Regions from separate parts of the Bradyrhizobium sp. USDA 4341 genome, predicted to be linked through region 2. Evidence: riboswitches for the same ligand, from Rfam matches in the RefSeq annotation. Region 2 holds a riboswitch; the other holds the start of a gene.
The links. Region 2 has a riboswitch for ZMP and ZTP ahead of ACVIGB_RS11340 (bifunctional 5,10-methylenetetrahydrofolate dehydrogenase/5,10-methenyltetrahydrofolate cyclohydrolase). Riboswitches for the same ligand answer to the same signal wherever they lie in the genome.
Positions count from the first base shown of each region.

Region 1 (3,389 bases), 5.9 Mb from region 2:
GTCAGCCGGCTCGATCGCTGGGAGGTGGCGCTGAATGAAGCGGTGCCGGGCGATCCGCGCGACACGACGAGCCCTGTCGCGATGCTGAAGAGTCTGCAGCGCGTGGTGATCGGCGAGGTCCTGCAGGCCGCTTCGCGCCAGAAGCTGGTGGACTGGATGGTCGCCAACAAGACCGGCGACGCCCGGCTGCGCGCCGGCGTGCCCCGCGACTGGCGGGTTGGCGACAAGACCGGCACCGGCGAGCGCGGCACCTATAGCGATATCGGCGTGTTCTGGCCACCCGGCCGCAAGCCGATCGTGGTGACGGTCTACCTGACCGGGGCAAGTGCTCCGATGGAGAAGTGCAACGAGGTAATCGCCAATGTCGCGCGCGCCGTCGCGCATGCGAGCACCGGCCAGACCGGCTAGAACCGCAGGAAAACGCCGCGCGGCACAACGACGCCGCGCGGCACGACTTCGCTGCGCGGCTTGAAAATCGCTGCGCGGCTTGGCAGCAACGAAGGATCATGCGACGCTCAATCCGAATGGCGATGCCGTCAGCAGGCCATACGGAGGACACGTCTTGTATCGCCGCATCGCCCTCGCCGCGCTGTTGGTTGTCGGCTGCATCCACAGCAGCCCCGCGGCGGCCGACCCCGCACGCTGCCGCGAACTGATCCGCAAGTACGAAACCGACAAGGCGCAGCTCAGCGCGGTCGAAATCTCGCTGACCTTGTTTGCGGCGGCCAATGCCGATTGCATCAATCTCGCCACCGCGCTGCTCGATGGCGGCGCCTCGGTCGATGCGCGGGACCGGCTCGGCGCAAGGCCGCTGAGCCACGCCACCCGCTCCGGCCATCTCGACATGGTCGACCTGCTGCTGGCCCGGGGCGCGCCGATCGACGCGCGCAACCTTGCGGGATCGACCGCGCTGTATCTTGCCGCCGAGCGCGGCCATGTCGCGATCGTGCAGCGGCTGATCGACCGCGGCGCCGACGTCAATCTCACCGGAAGTAGCGGCGCTTCGGCGGTCGCGGCCGCCGCCTATGCCGGCAGGGACATGGTGGTGCGCATGCTGCTCGCGCACGGCGCCGACGGCCGCAGGGCCGACGACACCGGCAAGCCGCCGGTCGTCTATGCGGCGGCCGGCGGTCAGCTCGGCATCGTCAAGCAGCTGCTCGCGCTCGACATCGACATCAACGCGCGCTACGCCAACGACCTCACGCTGCTGATGTGGGCGGCCGGACCGGATGAGACCGTGCCGGAGGCACAGGCGCTCGAGGTCGTCGTGTATCTCCTGGACGCAGGCGCCAGGGTCGACGATCGCGATGCGCGGGGACGCACGGCGCTGATGATCGCCGCCGAGGGCAACCATCCGGCGATTGCCAAGGCGCTGCTCGCCCATGGCGCCGATGCGGCGCTAGCCGACAAGGCCGGCAAGCACGCCGCCGATCTCACCATCCTGTCGGCGCTGCGCGAGGAGCTGACGCCGCGCTGAGGCATGACGCGATGGACTCATTAGTTGCGAAAGGTCCGCGGGTCGGCTAGATTTTTCTCTACGAAGAGTCTCCGTGCTCATTCGTCCTATCGCGCGACTGGCGAGCTAACGTGGAATCGACCACGGGGAAGCGCGAAGGGTTCCAACGCCGATCGCCTGGGCAACCAATCTGCTGGAAAAACAGCGTGTTGAGGAGCCCGAGCATGCCGTCATTTTACAACGAACTGTTCATCAACGATCAAGAGATCGCTGCCGCCCTTATAGGGGAAGAGCGCCGTCAACAGGACGGCGTCGAACTGATTCCGTCCGAGAATTACACGTACCCGGAGGTGCTTGAGCTGCTCGGATCGGTCTTCACCAACAAATACTCCGAGGGATATCCGGGACGCAGATACTACGGCGGCCAGCAGTATACCGACAGCATCGAGAACCTCGCACGCCAGCGGGCCTGCTCGCTTTTTCGTGCCGAGCACGCCAACGTTCAGCCGCTTTCCGGATCACCGATGAATCAGGCCGTCTATCTCGGCCTATTGCAGCCCGGCGACACGATTCTCGCCATGGACCTGTCCCACGGCGGTCATCTCACCCACGGCGCGCCGGTGTCCCACATGGGGCGCTTGTTCAACTTCGTTCGCTACAAGACGGCCCCATCAAACGGCGCGATCGATTTCGATGAATTGCGCGCGATTGCGCGTGAAGCGCGTCCGAAGATGGTGTTGTGCGGCTACAGCTCCTATCCGCGCGACCTGGACTATGCGGCGTTCAAGCATATCGCCGACGAAGTTGGCGCGCTCACGATGGCCGACGTGAGCCACTATGGCGGATTGGTTGCCGCGAATGTCATGCGCAATCCGCTTGATGCCGGCTTCGACATCATGACGACGACATCCCACAAGACACTGCGCGGCCCCCGCGGCGGGATCATCCTGTGCCGGAAGGAAAATGCCGGTCGGATCGATGCTTCCGTCTTTCCGGGTTTGCAGGGCGGACCTCACATGAACGTCGTGGCCGGGATTGCCGTGACGCTCAAGAAGGCGGCGACCTCGGATTTCCAGGTTTACGCGCGGCAGGTTCTGCACAACGCAAAGGTTCTTGCCGGCGCGCTGATGGAACGCGGGATGAAGCTGGTCACGGACGGGACGGATAATCACATGATGGTCGTCGATACAGTAGCGTCTGTCGGATTGGACGGGCGAGCAGCCGAGGACGTGCTCGATGCCATCGCCATCACCACAAACAAGCAGGTTATTCCAGACGATCCGCGCCCGCCGCTCAGGCCAAGCGGTATTCGCCTTGGGACACCGGCGGCGACCACGCGTGGCATGGGAGATTCCGAAATGCGCCGTATCGGCGAGTTCATTGCGGGGGCTCTGCAGGCGAACGGAGACGATGCGGTCGTCGCGCGTATCAGGTCGGAGTGCATCGAGATGTGCCGAGCCTTTCCTGTTCCAGGCGTGGTGTCCAGGTCTCGACCGAACTGACCGGTTGTACGGCAACCGGAACTTGACACCCAGATATGTAGAACGAGGTCCGGCGACGGCGCCCACCCTCGATCACCAAAGACGCATATGCGGTAGCCCTGCCCGCTACAGCCCCGCCAGATAGTCCACCAGGGCGGCAAGGTCGTCGGGCGACGTCGCCAGCATCAGGTCGGACATGCCGGGATTGTTGCCGCGCGCGCGGGTGCGGAAATCGGCGATGGTTTTCGCGAGGTAGTCGCGTCCCATCCCGGCGAGCCGCGGCACCGTGCCGTCGCCCTGGAAGCGATCGAGGTGGCAGGCCGGGCAGCCGACCGAGCGGCTGGCGCTGACCGCCTTCTCCGCGACGTCCTTGGGCGCGCGCGGCTGGCCGAGATCGGGCCAGGGCTTCTGCGAGAAATATTCCGCGATCGCCAGCATGTCGTCGCGCTCGA
Region 1 covers NZ_JBSSGO010000002.1:7,015,827-7,019,215, reverse strand. Annotated here, with positions in the region: gene bla (class A beta-lactamase) at 1-408, shown strand, start outside; gene ACVIGB_RS39220 (ankyrin repeat domain-containing protein) at 563-1,477, shown strand; ZMP/ZTP riboswitch at 1,561-1,646, shown strand; gene ACVIGB_RS39215 (serine hydroxymethyltransferase) at 1,681-2,958, shown strand; gene ACVIGB_RS39210 (c-type cytochrome) at 3,064-3,389, opposite strand, start outside.
Region 1: it holds a riboswitch for ZMP and ZTP, as region 2 does, so the genes downstream of both, ACVIGB_RS39215 (serine hydroxymethyltransferase) here and ACVIGB_RS11340 (bifunctional 5,10-methylenetetrahydrofolate dehydrogenase/5,10-methenyltetrahydrofolate cyclohydrolase) in region 2, are expected to answer to the same signal.

Region 2 (3,389 bases):
CGCGCCTGAACCCTGCATCCCGAAAAAGTGACCAGGAATTGACTTGCCGGGTGAACCGCAATGGCCAGGCAGGAACTAACTAATAAGCCGACCGTTAGAGAACGACCCGGGAGCGCGGATAGCGTCTGCCCGGGTGATCATGCGCAGACGATAAATTCGTTGCGCGATGCCAGATGTCGTCGCGTCGAGTTGAACCGCGCCCGTAGCGCGGGGGGAGCTACCAAAATGCCTGTGGCGCGTTATTTCCTGTTCGTTGGTGGCGTGCTGCTCGCGCTGCTCTTCGTCGTCAATGCCATCGTACCGCAGGAGGCTGTGGTCGCCAGCCAGGGCCTGTCGTCGCCCGGCGTCGACAACAAGACCATGGTACGCATCAAGTCGACCCAGAAACTGCCGGAGCGGGTGGTGTACGACACCAACCTGCCGACCATCGTTCCGTCGCAGGTGAACGCGGTTGCCGCAGCGACCCCGGCGGGTGCCAGCGATGCGTCGGCGCAGGCCCGCGTCCGTGACACGTTCGCCCAGTTCATTCCGCCGGAGAAGGCTGACGCGCGCAAGGGGCCGGTCGTGGCCGAGGCGAAGCCGGCGGAGCAGCCGGTGCAGGCGTCGAAGAAGCGCAAGATCGCGCGCAGCCATACCCATTCCCAGCAGCCGATGCGGCTGGCCCAGCCCGGCATGTATCAGCCCTACCGTGTCGCGCAGCAGCAGCAGCCGCGCATGGGCTTCTTCGGCGGCTTCGGCACCTGGTAGACAAGGACACGCCGCAATCGGCAATCGATACGCCGCCGCAAACACTTGCGGCGGCATTTTCATGTCCGCGAGATTAGGCGGGTAACCGGTTGCTGGAAGGCGGCCGGGTGACCAGAACCGGTTAGCGCGGCAGGCGCGGAATCTTGTCGGCGAAGCCGTTGTAGCAGGTCAGCCGCTCGTCCTCTTCCTTGACGAACCGGCATTCGGCAACGCCCTTGGCAGGGGCGGCCTTCGGCTTGGGCTGCGGCTTGAAGATCTCGTCGTAGCACATCAGCCGCTCCTTGGTGGCGTCGTCGATGTCCTGGCAGGCCTGGAGCTTCTGCGCGACCGATTGCGGCTTACCCGGTGCAGCCTTCTCGCCCTTCTTGGCCGCCGATTTCTTGCCGACCTGGACCAGCGGCTTGTCGCCGACCATCGGCTGCGGGGCCGCCGCCGGCTTGTCGGCGGCGGGAGGTGGGGTGGTGGCTGGAGCGGTGCCTTGAGCAAGCGCGGCAGCCGGGCAGAGGAGCGCCAGCGCGAGGATGATATGTCTCATGATGAAAATATCCGAAGTGGCGTGATGACCGGAAGGATGGCGCCGGGGATCGGAAAAGCCCGGCAAGCGCCGAGGCTTATCGCAAGTTCTGCCCGAATCCTACCCCCGGAGGGGCCCCGCCCGGCACCGATCCACCGGCAAAACAGGGGCAATTCGTCGCCGGTTCGGCGGCAAGGGAGCGTGAGTTGCGTTTGCCGGGCCGGGCGGCTATAACGGCGCCATCTGCGCGACTGGCGCTTGGATGGACCACCATCGGGGAGCGCAGAGACTGAACGCCGCGCGCCTGGGCACCGCTTCGAAACGGAGGTGCCATGACGGCGAACATTCTTGATGGGCATGCACATGCCCAAATTGTCATCGACAAGGTTGCGAGCGAACTGGACCGGCTGCCCCGCGCGCCCGGGCTCACGGTCGTGCTGGTTGGCTGTGACCCGGCGAGCCAGATTTATGTACAGAGCAAGGTCAGGATGGCCGAGCGGCTTGGCCTGCGCGGCGAGGTCGAACGCCTGCCGGATGACGCCAGCGAGGCCGAGCTGCTCGCCAGGATCGACGCGCTCAACGCGCGCGACGATATCGACGGCATCCTGATCCAACTGCCGCTGCCGGCGCATATCGACGCCTTGCGCGTGATGGCGGCGGTCGATCCCGCGAAGGACGTCGACGGCCTGCACGCGCTGAACGCAGGCCGGCTGTTTCACGGCGACGATGCGCTGGTGCCGTGCACGCCGCTCGGCTGCCTCAGGCTGATCAAGTCGATCCGGCCAGATCTCACCGGCGCTCATGCCGTGGTGATCGGCAGCTCCAATATCGTGGGCAAGCCGATGGCCGCGCTGCTGCTGCAGGAGCAGGCGACCGTGACGCAGACCCACATCCACACCCGCGGCATCAGCAAGATCTGCCGTCAGGCCGATATCCTGGTCAGCGCGGTGGGCAAGGCGGGCCTTGTGCGCGGCGACTGGATCAAGCCGCAGGCCATCGTCATCGACGTCGGCACCACGCGCGTCGAGAAGCCGGAAGGCGGCTACGCGGTGTGCGGCGACGTCTTCTTCGACGAAGCGGTGCAGGTCGCCGGCGCGATCACGCCGGTGCCGCGCGGCGTCGGCCCGATGACGATCGCCTGCCTGATGGAGACCACGGTGAAGGCCGCGAAGGCGAGGGCGGCGCGGCTGCAATAGCCGCGCGGCGGGCTTGCAGCGAGACGGGAGCGGCCGGCGCCGCGCGCGTCTCTGCTTTGCAGCGCAGTCCGGTGCGCCAAGAACATGACCCCGGAGGTCATGGCAAGCCCGCAGCATTGGTCTATCGTCGCGCGACAGACGGAGGCGCGCGATGCTGTATGCAGAAGATCTCACCGAGGGCCAGACATTCCAGCTCGGCACCTACACGATCGGCGAAGCCGAGATCCTGGAATTCGCCGGCAAATATGATCCGGTGCCGATCCATACCGATCCCGTCGCGGCTGCGGCGGGCCCGTTCGGCGGCCTGATCGCAAGCGGCTTCAACACCATTGCGATCTATCAGCGGCTCGTCGTGGAGGCGATCTGGACCAAGGTGGCGGGCATCGTCGGGCGGAGCTTCGAGATCCGCTTGCCGAGCCCGGTTCGCCCGGGCGCCACGCTCACCGGCCAATCCCAGATCCAGAAAATCACCATCAGGCCGGAGCGGCGTGACGCCGTCGTGATCTTCAAGACCGAGCTCGTCAACAACGAGCAGCGTCCCGTGCTTGTCTTGGTTCTCGATGCGCTGATCCACATGCGGCCGGCGGATCAGGGGCGGACGTAATCGAGGCTGGTGTATTCCCGGCGCTCCGCCGTGTGGTCGCGCAATGCTGCGGCGCTGAGTCCTTCACTGGGGGGGCGACGAGGTCGGCTCGTCTGCGGTCCGCTGCTTCGTATCGAGCGTGCCCGTCACCCAGCGCGCGACCCGCGGACCGATGACCAGCAGCACAACGATGCGCAATACCTGCAGCGCCATCACGAACGACATGTCGACCTTGGTCCCGGCGGCGATGATCGCTGCGGCGTCCACGCCGCCTGGGCTCGTGGCGAGGTAGGCCGTCAGCGGATCGATGTGCAGGGCGATGACCAGGAACCAGGCCAGCGCGCCGCAG
Region 2 covers NZ_JBSSGO010000002.1:1,155,352-1,158,740, reverse strand. Annotated here, with positions in the region: gene ACVIGB_RS11355 (hypothetical protein) at 1-9, shown strand, start outside; gene ACVIGB_RS11350 (hypothetical protein) at 226-747, shown strand; gene ACVIGB_RS11345 (hypothetical protein) at 869-1,282, opposite strand; ZMP/ZTP riboswitch at 1,499-1,578, shown strand; gene ACVIGB_RS11340 (bifunctional 5,10-methylenetetrahydrofolate dehydrogenase/5,10-methenyltetrahydrofolate cyclohydrolase) at 1,594-2,457, shown strand; gene ACVIGB_RS11335 (MaoC/PaaZ C-terminal domain-containing protein) at 2,609-3,061, shown strand; gene ACVIGB_RS11330 (AbrB family transcriptional regulator) at 3,125-3,389, opposite strand, start outside.